DNA from 2 places in the Vibrio splendidus genome. Region 2 is predicted to be linked to the other one. Evidence: predicted binding sites of a transcription regulator. Region 2 holds the regulator's gene; the other holds the start of a gene.
What was found. Region 2 encodes PurR, which represses purine synthesis genes. Its sites were predicted from a motif close to TNANGNAAACGTTTNCNTNA; they were not measured.
Positions count from the first base shown of each region.

Region 1 (7,724 bases), on a different replicon from region 2:
TTGGTGTTAATGACTTTGTTGCTGTTGGGCATGGTGATACACGTTCAGGCTTTGACGGGACAACTTTGTTGCAGAAGGCTGACCTGAATTACGTAGACAACGCTACTTGTACTTCAGCCTTTACTGACGGCTCAGCGTTAACTGATAATCAAATCTGTTTTAACGGCGATTACAGCGCATTTACCGGGCTATTTAATGGTACGTGTCAAGGCGATTCAGGCGGCCCAGTGTATTGGAAAGATGGTGCTGACTACAGACAAGTTGGTATTACCAGCTTTGGACCAGATACTTGTGGTGGTAGTGCTACTGTGACATCGGTATTCACTGAAATCCATGATTATGAAGCTTGGATAGACAGTGTGATTGCAGGAACTGAAACCGCTAAGTTTGTTTCTACTGATGCTAAGCGAACAGCTTATGTGAATGCACGTACATCGACTGGCTCTGGTAGCAGTGGCGGTAGTGTTTCATTTGGTTTGCTAGGTATGCTGATGTTGTTCGCGGGTCTTAGAAAAGCCGTGTTACGTTAGAACTTCAATGTTTTGAACAAGTCGACGCTGTATCTAACGATAGCGTCGACTTTTTTATGTCTGCAGGTTTAGCTGTTTAGTCATTTACCCGCTTAGTTGCTTAGTTCTACAACTGCTTTACGGCTGTACCTTTCTAGAATCTCGTCCATCTCTTTTATTGCATCGTTGATGCTTTTAATACCGCCTTGCGCGACATCTTTTTCATCTTGGTTCAACGCAGAAAAAGCCTGTCTTAATTCCTTGTCTTCCAACATGTTCCCGTGCAACAACACTTCTTTGTAAGTGAGTAGCCTATGCTGTACCGCGATAATTTGATTGCGGGTATTTTCTGATTCTAATGCGTGCTTGATACAAGGAAATGCCAATGTATAGCGATTCGCAATTTCCAATTTGACGCCTTCATTATTCGCAATTTGCAATTTTTCTTATTTCCCAACACTTGAATATTCAAGTTTACTAGCCTGTACGCTCGCGACCGATCTAAGTGTCAAAGTTTATGAAACGTAACGTTTTTTAATAATCGAATAATATGCCTTTAATGGCGTATGTAAACCGTTGCGAGTCAATATGGTCTGCTTCTTGCTGAAATTAGGTCATAACTGTCTATTGAGGATAAGCTTATGTCACAAGAACCCATAATCATGGCGCTGATTGATCGCAGGAAGCTCGCCAATTTGTCCCAGGAAAAATTAGCCTCAAGTGCGGGAATGAGTTTAAAAACCTATCAACGAATCGAGCGTGGTGAAGCTGATATCAAAATGTCTCAGTATCGTTCGCTCACGAGGACGTTGAAAGTTACCGATTTGGATGTGGTACTGGATGTCGTTGGCGCATCACAAGCGACAGCGGAAGACGTAGCGGCGGTAAGTCGTTTACTGACTAGCGAAGAGCGCATGCTGTTAATCAAGCTGATTTTGTCGGTCAAAAAACAGCAGTAGAGTTTTGTTCTAATAGGTATCGTCTTTTCTCTAAATAAATAGAGTTAGAGCGGTTGTTTCATGGGTGACGTGTTCACTGGGTGACATGAAACAATTATTCTACTCTTCCACGCAGTTGCTTGGTGGTGCTTCTTTGTTTCTTTCCTTCTAAACGTCTTTTCTGAGAGCCACGTGTCGGCTTAGTTGCTCGTCTTACTTTTTGAACTTTTGTTGCTTCCAAGATAAGTTCTTTCAAACGCACCAAAGCATCATCACGGTTTTGTTCTTGAGTTCTATACTGCTGCGCCTTAATGATAATCACGCCATCTTTAGTGATGCGGCTATCTTTGTGTGCAAGCAGTTTCTCTTTATAGAAATCTGGTAGGGTGGAGTGCTTGATGTCAAAACGCAAATGTATCGCACTTGATACTTTATTGACGTTTTGGCCGCCTGCTCCCTGTGCTCTGATCGCAGTTAACTGGAGTTCCCAGTCTTGAATCGAAACAGAGTTAGATATTTGTAACATAAACATCCATTTTGAACGGTAATATGGGGTCATGATACTGAATATTGGTTATGGTATCAGTAACTTTCTCAAAGAGTGGTAGTAGTGATGAAAATAGATTTAACGGCATATGAAGGATTAATCTTTGATATGGACGGTACGTTGATCGATACAATGCCAGCACATGTAAAGGCGTGGCAGCAAACGGCTGAAGAATTCGGTTTTCATTTTGAAGCGTCTTGGCTGCATAGCTTAGGTGGCATGCCGAGTTATAAGATCGCGGGTGAGGTGAACAGTAAATACGGTTTATCGCTCGACCCACAAGCGGTTTCTACGTTTAAGATGGCGTCGTTTGCTGCGATTGAAGACAAAGGAGATATCATCCCTTGTACGCATTCTCTGTTATTAGAAAATTTAGGTAGCAAGAAGATTGCCGTCGGGACGGGTAGCCAACGTAACAGTGCAGAACAGTTGTTGGACAAAACAGATATCTTGAGCAAGCTCGATATCCTAGTGACAGCAACAGACGTTAAGAATCACAAACCCAACCCAGATACCTTCTTAGATGCGTGTTTTGGTATGGGATTACAGCCAAAGCAGTGTGTTGTGTTTGAAGATACGAACTTAGGTAAACAAGCCGCTCATGCTGCGAAGATGGATTGTATTCTGGTGGTAGAAGGGAACAAGTTAGAGTTTTACCCGGCTCCAAGTTGATCGAGAGCCTAACAAGAGTGCTTGTACTATCTATTGTTAGGCTATTTCACTCATTTCTTTGTCTAGGAATAAGCATACATTGTTTCTACCTGCTGCTTTAGCTTCGTATAACGCTAAATCAGCGCACTTGTAGTTCAGCGCTGGATCATTGGTGATGTTAGTAATGCCGCCACTCACAGTGACTACGTTATCGAGTTCAAGGCTCACAGCAATTCTCAGCCTGTTGAGAACGTATTCAGCTCCTTCTGTTGTGGTGTGAGGCAGAATAACACCAAACTCTTCGCCACCAATGCGAGCAACAAAATCTGTTTCACGGCATTCACGCTGAAGTACTTGAGCGACTGTTTGAATGACTCGATCACCGTAATCGTGCCCAAATCTGTCGTTAATGCGTTTGAAGTAGTCAATATCCAAGATAGCTAAGCAAGATTGTTCGCGAGTAGGGTAACGATTAACACGAGAACATTCGTCACGAAGTTCAAGGTCAAACTTTCTTCGATTCCAGCAACCAGCTAATGCGTCTTTTTCACTTAGATTTCTGAGCTTTTTTTCGAGTTCTTTATGTTTACTAATATCGACAAAAGAAGCGACGTAAAACTGAATCACATCTTTCGAATCTTTGATGGTTTGGATTCGTAGTATTTCAGTGATCAAAGACCCGTCTTTACGGCGATTGACCACTTCACCTTCCCAAACTCCCGTCTTAGTGATAATGCTCCACATCTTGATGTAGAACTCTTGATTGTAGCGACCAGAGGCAAACATCGAAGGCTGACGTCCTTTTACATCTTCCAAATCGTAACCACTCACGCGAGTAAACTCTTGGTTTACTTTGATGATTCGGTTATTTCGGTCAGTAATTACCAAGGCTGACATGCCATTCATCGCGGCTTTAGCCAGTTGGCTATCGATGCTGTTCTTTTTATGGTTACTGTTCCAAAGCACAAAACCTGCTGAGATCATCGAAATTAAGAAAGATAAGGTGATGATCTGTACGAATATGGCTTGTTTTTCTTGTCGGTATTGGCTGCTAAATTGTTGGTTTTCAACATGAAGAACCAAATAAATTGGTCCTTTAAATTGCTTTATTTTAGGGCTGATATCTGAGTGAAAATACCAGTTTTTACCATCAAAGTAGCTAGAAGAGGTATTTTCTTGAATGGCTTTCCAAAGCTCTGGGTAAAGCTTCGCATAGGTTTTATCTGAACGAGATTCAATAAGATGCCCAAACGATTCTTCGATATCAGGGCCCATGATGACATGTCCGGTTCTGTTAAGAATGACAGGGACGGCTGATGATGTACCGATTTGATAAAGAAGGCGGTCGTAGACCTCGAGCATATTAAGGTTAGCAATAAAGTAGCCAATAATACGATCTTCTGAGGCGACGGGTGTCATTATCCTTAGGGCTGGCATCAAAGGGTGGACGACTTCACCATTCTCAATCTCTAAATCGATACCGTTGGAGCTTACTTCTCCAATCTTCAGTCGGTGGAGGTCTTTAAAGTAGCTACGAGCTGATTTGTTCTGCAGTTTATTCTCAGGAACTATTGTCGCTTTATTGTTGTTGTAGTTGATACGGTAAACCTCGTTACCTTCTAGGTCGAGGTAGCGGAGTTGAGAATAGTATTGTTGTCCGCGAGCTAACATCACCCACAGATCTTGCAGAGCTTGTTTATGAACAATTGATGGTTCTTCAATTGCGCGAAGTAACGTTTGAGAGTCTGCGATAGAAGGAACAGAATTAGATATTTGCTCAACAATAACGGCCAGTTCGTGAAAACTGTATTCGATTTGGTTTTGGCTAGACTGCTTAATATTTAGAGTATGCTGAGCATCAATTCTGTCAAGTTCAGAATTGATGTAGAGGGCAGGGACTAATCCTAGGGCAAATATGGTGCATAGAAATTGGCTGACTAGTTTTTTTATACTCGTATTCATCACTGTCCTCAAAGAATCAGCGCAATACTATATATTTTATGGGGTTTTTAATGTGATCTTAACCCAGAACTTAAAACAAGATTTGCATATAACTACGATTTTAGTGCAACTTTTTGCATTCAAGCTTGATTGTTGAGCAATCACTTCGTTAGGAAATGATTGCTTAATATAGAACGCTGGTCTGAAATTTGAGCCAAACTAATCGCGATTAATTGCCGTTTATCTAGCTAAGGACACCTAGTTTAGGCCGATAATATTTCCATTACTATCAATGTCTAATGACATGAAAGCCGGTTTGTCAGGTAAGCCTGGCATGGTCATTACGTTGCCGCACAAAGCGTAGATGAAGCCGGCACCAGCACACAGTTTTAACTCTCTAACGGGTACGTTAAACTGAGTGGGTGCACCCTTTATTTGAGCTTCTGTTGAAATCGATAATGGCGTTTTTGCCAAACAAACCGATAGGTCGCCATAGCCGTGTTGGTTGAACTCAGTCAGTTGTTTTCTTGCCAGTGGTGATAGCGAAATACTTGCTGCGCCGTATCCGACTTCAGCGACTGCCATCAGTTTCTCTTCTAAGCTTTGCTCAGAGTAGTACAAAGGCTTAAATTTACTCTCTGTTTGGCATGCTTTTACCACGGCGTGAGCCAACTGAATTGCACCTTCACCACCTTGACCAAAGGCTTCACTTACTTCAACGCTGACACTTGGGTCAAAGTCGGTGATCATTTGTTTCAAAGTATCGAGCTCTTGAGCTGAATCTTGTGGGAATCGGTTGATCGCAACGACAGTAGGTACTTGGTATTGTTTAACGTTGTTGATGTGCCATTTAAGGTTCTCAAAGCCTGCTGTGAGCGCGTCTTGATCGTCATTAAAGATTGAATCAGGTAATGGAGTACCCGGTCTCAAATCGTATAAACCAGAGTTGGCCTTTAATCCGCGTAATGTTGCGACAACTACGGCGCAATCGGGTTTCTTGTTCGATGCTTTCACTTTTATGTTACACGCTTTCTCAAAGCCCATGTCTGAGCCGAAACCACCTTCTGTCACGACGAAGTCACTCAGTTTTAACGCTATCTTATCAGCAATAATAGATGAGTTACCGTGTGCGATGTTAGCGAAAGGTCCCGCGTGTATTAGAGTAGGAACGCCTTCAAGGGTTTGCATCAATGTTGGTTCAATAGAGTCCTTCATCGTTACTGTCATAGCGCCCGCGACGTTGAAGTCTTCTGCGGTTAATGGCGAACCTTGATTGTTGTATGCGAGTACCACACGGCCGATACGCTTGCGTAGGTCTTGCAGATCATCGGCAAGAGCGAGAATAGCCATCAGCTCTGAAGCGGCTGAGATATCAAAACCATCTTCCCGTTCAAGGCCATTAATTGTTTTGTCTGCTTCGTTTTTGCCTACTGTGATCATGCGTAATGCACGGTCATTATGGTCCAGTACACGTCGCCAAACGATTCTACTAGGATCAATGTTGAGCGCTTTTAAGCCTGAACGTGCTTCAAAGGCTTCTAACCCTTCACGGTGTTCATGATATAAGCGTGCATCAATGGCTGCAGAGGCGAGGTTATGAGCGGCTGTCACGGCATGAATGTCACCAGTGAGGTGAAGGTTTAATTGCTCCATAGGGGCGACTTGAGAGTAACCACCGCCCGCTGCGCCGCCTTTTACACCAAATACTGGGCCCATTGAAGGCTGGCGAATGCAGGCCATCGCAGATTGGTTAATCTTTGCGAGGCCTTGTGCTAATCCAATAGTAGTGACTGTTTTGCCTTCGCCAAGAGGCGTTGGTGTGATAGCGGTCACCACGACCAATTTACCATCTTGTTGGTTGGCGAGGCGTTCAAGTGATGTCAGAGACACTTTAGATTTGTATTGCCCTAATGGCTGATGTTCGTTGTGTTGCAGGCCAACTTGTTTGGCAACTTCACTGATGTTTTTAAGGGGAGTAGAGCGACAAATATCAATATCAGATAGCATATTTGATCCTTATATCAGAACCGAAAGGTGGTACGTAAACGTTTGCGTGGCGATAGTACTGTATAAATTTGCCAAGTAAAGGCAAACCACACGAATTATGTGCTGGAAGATAACAGATCTAAAGAGTCATTGCGCGAGATCAAATCTTAAACGAGCAAAATATTCGTTCTGACTGCCTTCATCTGCAGTTATATTAGTGCTGAATACAAAAAGGGCTGCATATAGCAGCCCTTCAGGAATGGATAGTCTAGCTGGTCATCAACCTCAATGAGTTAACAACCTGGCATGGTTGATTAACGATCCCAGTATGTTTCTTCTAAGCTATCTTCGCGTTCAGGTAGCGCACGAGAAAGGCGAGGAGAGTGCTGAGTCAACACCTCATAGCTTACACGGTTTGCGTACTTACAAATTTGAGACAGTGAAGAGTAAGTTAGACAAGCGTGTTCGTGCTTCTCAGAGTTCGGTACGTTAACGTGATGGTAGCTGTTTGCTGCCATGTCATGTAGCAGTGCTGAAAGTGCACCATCACCAGCGCCGTTGGTGTTCTTAATCTCAAGTGGGCCGCCTAAGTAAGGGCCAATGTGAGAGTACACTTTTACTGGGTCTTTACAGTCTTGCTTACGCATCGCACGGCTGAATTCGTATTTGTTAAATTCAGGAATGTTACCCGGCAGTAACGGAAGCGTTGTTTCGCGTTTCGCTGGTTCGTCAGTGTAGCCTGCCATGTATAAGCCGACAGGGCCTGCCGTGCAGAGAACTAGGTCAACCCACTCAAGAGCTTTGTTCGCAGCCAATAGCGGATCTTTTTCACCCGTTAATGCTTCACCTTCATCTTCATTCATTGCGACGATGGTTACGTTTTCTTTCAGGTATTCTTGCCACCATTCAGCGTTACCTTCGATCACGTACTTCGTGCCAAGTGTCAGTACAACTGGCACATTGTACGCTTTCGCGTATTCAATCGCTTTTTGTACCGCTTTTGGCATCGGATCTTCAGGCTTACCGCGCATTAAGTATGAAGACACAACTAATGCAGACGCTTTTTCAAAAATCTGTTCAGGAATACTTTCAGGAAGCAGCTGGTTCATGTGTCCTTCGTTGATCGCAAACGTACGTTCGCCATCTTCGGTA
Region 1 covers NZ_AP025509.1:487,307-495,030, forward strand. The annotation lists partial or broken gene OCU90_RS19450 (S1 family peptidase) at 1-530, shown strand, start outside; gene OCU90_RS19455 (hypothetical protein) at 623-949, opposite strand; gene OCU90_RS19460 (helix-turn-helix transcriptional regulator) at 1,151-1,468, shown strand; gene arfB (alternative ribosome rescue aminoacyl-tRNA hydrolase ArfB) at 1,563-1,973, opposite strand; gene OCU90_RS19470 (beta-phosphoglucomutase family hydrolase) at 2,061-2,666, shown strand; gene OCU90_RS19475 (sensor domain-containing diguanylate cyclase) at 2,703-4,607, opposite strand; gene OCU90_RS19480 (formate--tetrahydrofolate ligase) at 4,845-6,593, opposite strand; gene OCU90_RS19485 (inosine/guanosine kinase) at 6,887-7,724, opposite strand, start outside.
Region 1: a site for PurR is predicted at 6,624-6,643, ahead of OCU90_RS19480 (formate--tetrahydrofolate ligase). Genes of this name have one in related genera too.

Region 2 (7,724 bases):
CGAACCTTGTGGCTTAAACCAAATCTACAGCATGGCTTACGGTACGTTACCGATTGTTCGCTCTGTGGGCGGTTTAAAAGACAGTGTGAATGATTACGATCAGGATCCCGAGATAGCGACCGGCTTTGCTTTTGAAGAGCCAACACCGCAAGCGTTACTGGCAGTATTGCATCGTTCATTACTACTTTATGCACAAAACCCCGCTGAAATTAAGCGTGTTCAACTTTACGCGATGCAACAAGATTTTAGTTGGGAAGATGCGGCAAAAGAATATCTTACGATGTACCATTCTGCATTTTAACGTGCTGAATTAGCTGTAAAATAAGCTGATGTATAACAACTGAACTTAATAGTAGAAGGCGCTCTGATAGTAGAGTGCCTTTTTGTTTTCTGGTCAGATCACATCACGTTTAGGAAGAGAAAACTTGCAAACTCATTTTAGTCAGGTAGAAAAGGTGGGGTAGGTATTCACATGGCTAATGTTAGGTTTGACACTATTATCACTTAAATTTCTTGATTGCGTGATATCCTTAGCCATCGCCTTGTGATGAGGCAGAGCTCCATTCCAATAATTAAAGCGATAGGTATGTCTGAGAGTTTACTATTTCATAAAACATTTACTCACCCTACGAGCGATGAGTGGGTTGTATTTGTGCATGGCGCAGGAGGCAGTTCCTCCATTTGGTTTAAGCAGATCAAAGCGTATAAACAGCACTTCAACTTGCTTCTCATTGATTTGAGAGGGCATGGTAAATCAGACAACATCCTCAAAGAGTTGATTTCGAATCGTTATACGTTCAAAGCGGTAACGCTCGATATTCTTAAGGTGTTAGACCATCTAAAAATCCGTTCTGCACACTTTGTAGGCATGTCTTTGGGCACGATTATTGTCCGTAATGTCGCAGAGCTAGCGGCTGGCCGAGTACGTTCAATGGTACTGGGTGGTGCCGTGACCAAACTCAACACTCGCTCTCAAGTCTTAATCAAGCTGGGTAACCTCAGCAAGCACATCATTCCTTACATGTGGTTATACAGCCTTTTCGCTTACGTTGTGATGCCACAAAAAAGCCAAAAAGAATCACGTAACCTGTTTATCCGCGAAGCCAAAAAGCTGTGCCAAAAAGAGTTTAAACGCTGGTTTATCCTTACGGCTGATGTGAACCCATTGATGAAGTACTTCAAAGACCGAGAGTTGCCGATTCCAACTTTGTATTTGATGGGCGAGCGCGACTACATGTTCATCAAGCCAGTAAAAGAAATGGTAGAAGCGCATAAGTCGAGTGAGTTGGTAGAAATTGCCAACTGTGGGCATGTGTGCAACGTAGAAAACCCTGAAGAATTCAATCAACGATCTATCGCTTTTATTCAAAAGCAAATTCAGTGATTCTTTAGCAGAACAGATGCTCGAATAGAATTGAAACAAAAACGGGAAGCTAATTTTAGCTTCCCGTTTTTATTTGGAGGAGGTATCTGACCGAATCGTTCTATAAGGTCACTGAAACCTTACTATTCAGGTGAAGCAGCACCGCACTGCCAGCAAGAGCCGAATTGCGCTTCGTTGACTTCATGACACTCACCACAACGCCACTCTTCATAGATGATCGAATCTTGCTGTTTCTGGTAGTCATTAACAACTGCCCGGGCTTTGCTCGCCAATTCTAGCTCATATAACCATACGTAAGGGTCAGTTTCTTCAGTGAATGGGATTTCCCCTTTCAATCCGAACAACCCTTCACCACGGACTTCACAGGCAATATTCTCGCTTTCTAACAATCCACAGATGATATGAGCTTCTGTCGGATTCGATGCACTGAAGATTTTCATTGAGATAGAACCTTATCTGGCTATATGCGTTATTTAGCTATTATAAGTATACGTTATTCAGTTATATACGTTATTCAGCCACAGGTGCTGAGCGAAATTTATTCATCAACCATTTAGCAATGATTGGGAATACACCCAGTAAGGCAAATGACAATAGTACTGAAGGGGACACGATACCCGAAAGTGAATCAATTTCCGCGAGTTGAGTACCAGCATTCAAGAAAACAGCAGTACCCGGTAACATCCCTATTTGACTCGTAATGTAGTAACGACTCACTGACATCGGTGTTAGACCCATCAACAGATTGATAAGGAAAAACGGGAAGACAGGAATCAGACGCAGAGAAAATAAGTAAAATGCTCCGTCTTTTTCAACGCCCTTGTTAATCGTTGCTAATTTGTCACCAAACTTGGTTTGAATCCAGTCACGTAACAGATAACGGCTACTTAAGAATGCTAAGGTCGCACCGATCGCACTCGCGAAAGATACCAGCAGCAAGCTGTTCCAGAAGCCAAATAGCGCGGCCCCTAATAGGGTCACAACAGCGGCACCAGGAATGGAGAAAGCAGTAATCATTATATACGCGACAAAATAGATAGCAGCGGCAGCAATGAAGTTGCTATCAATGTAGTCATTTAAAACGGCTTGTTGGGCCTTGGCATTTTCAAGCGTTAGGTATTGGCCGAAATTGACGCCTAACAAGACGATGGTTACGACCAACACAATACCCAATATCATTTTCTTACTCATTGATACTTCCTCCAAATTTTCAATGTATACCATTAGTATAGATAGACAGGCAAAGCATAGATTAACTTTCAGCAGATATAAAAAAAGCCGCAGTAAATGCGGCTTAGTTATATAGATAATTTGCACTGACAATGTTAATTGACGCGATTGATAAGCTCTTCACGACGCTGCTGCGGTATAACAGACCAATGTGTGCCATTGATCGCGCCTTCTAACGCCCAAAGTAGTTCAATACTGACAGAAGACGCATGTGATTCTTTGATGGCGTTAAATGCGTTTACAGAGCCAGATTCATATAAACGTTCTACGGAATCGATCCCTGCTTTTTTCAACATACGCTCAGTGGCGAGTCGAAGGTTGGGCAGATCTTTGAGTCGAGTAGGCTTAGCTGAAGATTGCTCAGCTTTTTCTTCTTTAGCAAAACCCAGAGACGTCGTTGCAAGCTGCAAGATTTTCTCTTGGTCTTGCCACAGGCCTTCAGGTAAAGCGAAATATTTAGTAACGACAGGGAAACCACGTTTTTTGTAGACGTACGGTTGAAACCCTTGTTGTTCGAACTGTTTCGTTGTGCATTTGTCTGCTCGTATGTGCAACTGGTCATTTACAACCAGAGCAAACATAGTGTCATCAGCAAAAAGACCGAAGCCACCAAACATCGAGCGTGATTTTATTTTTCCTAGGGATTCAAATAATTTCATTGAATCCTTTAGTATCGGTTTATCCATGTTATTTATCTCGGTGTATTTGAACTACGCCACCAAATAAGCAGGTCCGAGAGATTAGCAAAATGTTGCAATTAAATTGTCAATTAGCCGTAAATTACTAAATTATTAGTAGTTACTGCATTTTGCCATCGGTAACCCCGCTACCATACCAACGAGTGGTTTAGGCCGGAAGCTTTGCGTCTCACTCTTTCAAGTGATTTGCCCTGTGCGTGACTGATTGAATAGAATAAAGTTTTTGTTGAATGAGGCTCACACTTGTTATTTCAAAATGTGATATTGCTTCAATTAATGATCTTTCCAGTATGATACCAGGTTCATTCATGTTGTTGATAAAAAAAGCGCACCTAAAGGTGCGCTTAATTATATTAAACTGAATTTATCAATTAATTTAACGTTTTAACTGTGCTTCGCTCAACAATTTCAGGATGCATTTCGAACACACGCTTTTCATGGTCTTTATCTTTAATGCGTTCTAACAAAATTTCGAAAGCGTTCTTACCAACACGACGTTTGGGTTGGTGAACCGTTGTTAACGGCGGAGAGAAGTATTCAGCCAGCTCGATGTTGTCATAGCCGATCACTGAAATATCTTCAGGGATACGAATTCCTTTCTCTTGCAGTCTGCTCATTAGGCCGAGTGCCATCGTGTCGTTAAAACAGAATACGGCCGTTGGGCGATCTACCATCTTAATGATTTTCTCTGCCGCAAGAACCGCAGTATCACACTCGAAGTTACCTTCAATGATCATGTTATCATCGGCAGCAATCTTAGCTTCGTTGAGTGCGCGTTTGTAACCCGCGATGCGTTCAACACATGCCGCTTTGTCTAAGTGGCCACTTAAACAAGCAATCTTGGAGTGACCGTGATCAATGAGGTATTTGGTCGCTAGGTAACCACCTTCTTCAGAGTTGTCGATGATCTTATCTGCTTGAGAACTCTCAGGGCCCCAATCCATAATCACTTTAGGAATGTCAGCGTGACGGTCTAACATGCCTCTCAGCTCTTCAGTTAGGTCAGAACACATAACTAAGATGCCATCTACACGTTTCTCTGCAAGCATTCGAATGTAGTCACGTTGCTTCTCATAGATACCGCCCGTATTACACAGGATCAAAGTGTAACCTTGACGGTAGCAGTAGCTTTCAACACCATCGATAACTTCAGAGAAGAATAGGTTAGTTGATTGAGTAACTAGCATGCCGATAGTGCGGGTTGTATTGCACTTCAAACTACGAGCAACGGCACTTGGTGCATAGTTCAGTTCGTCTACGGCTTTATTTACTTTTTCTTGCGTCGCTTCTGCAACAAAGCGAGTTTTGTTGATTACGTGAGAAACGGTTGTTGTTGATACGCCTGCTAAGCGAGCGACATCTTTTATAGTGGCCATGGTTTTATCCTATTAGAAGCTACTTTCCCAAAGTACGGAATGAAGTAGCCGTTAAGCTACCTAACTAAGAGCTTAAATTTGTAGGGCTCTTTGGGTACTAAAGTGCTAAAAAACAAAAAACCGCTATTGAGCGGCTTGTCTTAACACCGAAATGCTCAAAACTATAATAAGCATAGCATTTCGTGAATGTTTCATATTTTATCGTTTGCGGTCACAATTTTAGACTGACTAGAAATTACTCGCAATAAAATTCACCCGGAAATCCGGGTGAATTGTCACATTCTTCTGAATTTATTTAACGAGTCATCCAATAAGCTTATTCACCAGCGAGGTATTGTGTGTCCAATTTGCAGAATGCAAGTAACAGAGATGAGACTGATGCGTAGAAACCGAATTCGTCAACGTCATGACATTTAACGTTGAACTTTGGTACCCAAGTAAGAAGTTGTTGCTCGATAAATTGCTGTTGAACAATGAACGATTTTTCTAGCTCTTCTTCAAGCTCAGTTTCATTAGAACGGATGATCAAGTTGCCAAGGAAGTCGAGTTCGATAGCGATGTGGTCAGCTGGTTCTTTTAGGTCTTGGTTCACCACTAAGTTGTGCTTAGCCATGATCTCTTCCATATCTTTTGCTGGCTTATCATTCAAAAGGCCAGTCTCACCGATATACATAGAAGCGTAAGGAAGTGCGCCATGCTTATCTGTTTTTAAGAATAAGTCACAGAAGTCAGCAGACAATTCTAGTTGAGCATCTTCACGCGTTTGTAGGCGGTTTAGCGCATCCACTAGGCTATCGATCGCTGGCTTTAGTGTTTCATTTTCGCCTAAACCAGTTAGGAAAGAACGAATTTCAACAGAGTGGTAGTGATCGAGTTCTTCTTGAGTGAGCTCTTTAGCGAATAAGCTTGATAGCCACCAGTATATTTCTGCTCTTTGCTCGTTGAACGCTTTCGTATCTTTCATTTCTTAGATCCTGATTTAGTCTTGTGGTGTTACTTATATGCATCTTGAAGTCACTAGTGCATAAGCACACCAAGGCTGAATAACAAGGTTATTTGCGAAACGCAAAGTTACTCGTTAGTAGTAATGCCTATATTGAATTGCGATGGACGATAAATAGCAAGGTTTAAGATTGTCTTGTATCAAAAAAGATCCATGTTTCTGGCTTTTATCTTGTGTACCACTAGAATTGTTACGAGTTATGAATAGAATAGTCACTGAAACTATTAAATAAGAAAAGTGGTGTAGATGAGCTATCACGTATTAGTCGTAGAAGATGATGTGGTAACCCGCAGTAAACTGGTCGGATACTTCCAGAACGAAGGTTACACAGTAAGCGAAGCAGAAAGCGGCGCTCAAATGAGAAACGTGTTAGAAGAAAACAACGTTGACCTCATTATGCTGGACATCAACTTACCAGGCGAAGATGGATTGATGCTAACTCGCGAATTACGCAGTCAATCAGACATTGGAATTATTTTAGTTACTGGACGCACGGATAGCATCGACAAAATCGTTGGCCTTGAAATGGGCGCTGACGATTACGTTACTAAACCCTTCGAACTTCGCGAGTTATTGGTTCGAGTTAAAAACCTACTTTGGCGCATTTCTGCCGCTCGTAAAACAGCAGCAGGTAAGGTTGAAGAGACTGAAGACGAATCTGTGGTTCGTTTTGGTGAGTGGACGTTTGATATCCCTCGTCGTGCGCTAAGCAAAAACGGCGAACCGGTAAAACTGACTAAAGCTGAATATGAACTGTTGGTTGCGCTCTCTTCTTATCCTAACCAGGTATTAAGTCGTGAACGCATTCTGAATATGATCAGTCACCGAGTGGATGCTCCAAACGATCGAACTATCGATGTGTTAATCCGTCGTATGCGTGCGAAGATGGAGTTTGACCCTAAGAATCCACAAATTTTTGTAACGGTTCACGGTGAAGGTTACATGTTCGCTGGTGATTGATTTCCTGCGGGAGTGATTAATCAACAACGATATTTAAACGTAAAAAGCCGAGACATCATTGATGTCTCGGCTTTTTTATTGCTTAGCTTCTAGTGTTTACGAACTGGAAACCTGCAAATTACTTGGTTAATCAGTCTTGCCTATCTGGCCGAATCTACAGATAAGACTATGTCTACAGGTAAGATTATGTCTACTGATAAAATTCAGTTTACTGATTCGGTTGAGTTTATTGAGGCTGAGCCGCAGAAATACCACCGTCATCTTCAACTAAGCGAGATGTTTCAGGAACAACAATGGGTTCTTCAACGGTGTCATTGCTTGTATCAAGCCAATCACGCAGGCTTTGCCACATCAACCCCATTGTTTCGTGCTAGTAACGCTCAGTTTGCTCAAGGTAAAGAGCTTTAGGCATGTACTTATTCCAAGGTTCAACAATCCCTTCTTGTGCAAGGTAATTGGTTGGGGCTGGTAATGGCTTCATGCCAGCTGCATGGAATTCATTCAATGCGCGAGTCATATGGCTAGCGGAAGTTACCAGTACCATTCTTTTATTTTTAACGAACGCAGCGGCTTGTCGGGCTTCTTCCCATGTGTCTTTCGCTGTTTCAAGCAGAATGATATCGGGCTTTGCGACACCTAGAGCCAACGCAACTTTGGCCATCATTCTAGCATTGCTCACCTCAGTGCCTGCGCCATAGCCAGACAAAATGAGTTTTGCACCAGGGTAAAGGCGTAGAATACGAATCCCTTCACTTAAACGCATTAGACCGGTGCGACTAAGCTCTGATGTTGGTGGGATTTGGTCGTCTACGACGTGACCACTTCCGAGAACCATCACGTAATCGACGGTTTCATCGACAGGTAAAAAAGCGGTGTGTTGCCTTTCCATTGGCATTAAAAGTTGACTAGAAACTGGCTGGAAAGCGATTAGGAAAATACCACATAGGGCTGAAAGGGTGATTAGGCAACCCGTCTTCCTTTTGGTAGTAAACATCACTAGGGCTAAACCCAGAAAAGCGAGAATTAACATTGCTGGCAGTGGCATCAATAGCGAGGACACTACTTTTTTCAGC
Region 2 covers NZ_AP025508.1:2,594,623-2,602,346, reverse strand. The annotation lists gene glgA (glycogen synthase GlgA) at 1-301, shown strand, start outside; gene OCU90_RS11575 (alpha/beta fold hydrolase) at 587-1,384, shown strand; gene OCU90_RS11570 (putative signal transducing protein) at 1,507-1,824, opposite strand; gene OCU90_RS11565 (TVP38/TMEM64 family protein) at 1,895-2,575, opposite strand; gene OCU90_RS11560 (TfoX/Sxy family DNA transformation protein) at 2,710-3,300, opposite strand; cyclic di-GMP riboswitch class I at 3,428-3,513, opposite strand; gene purR (HTH-type transcriptional repressor PurR) at 3,684-4,688, opposite strand; gene torD (molecular chaperone TorD) at 5,005-5,652, opposite strand; gene torR (two-component system response regulator TorR) at 5,938-6,651, shown strand; partial or broken gene elyC (envelope biogenesis factor ElyC) at 6,878-7,724, opposite strand, start outside.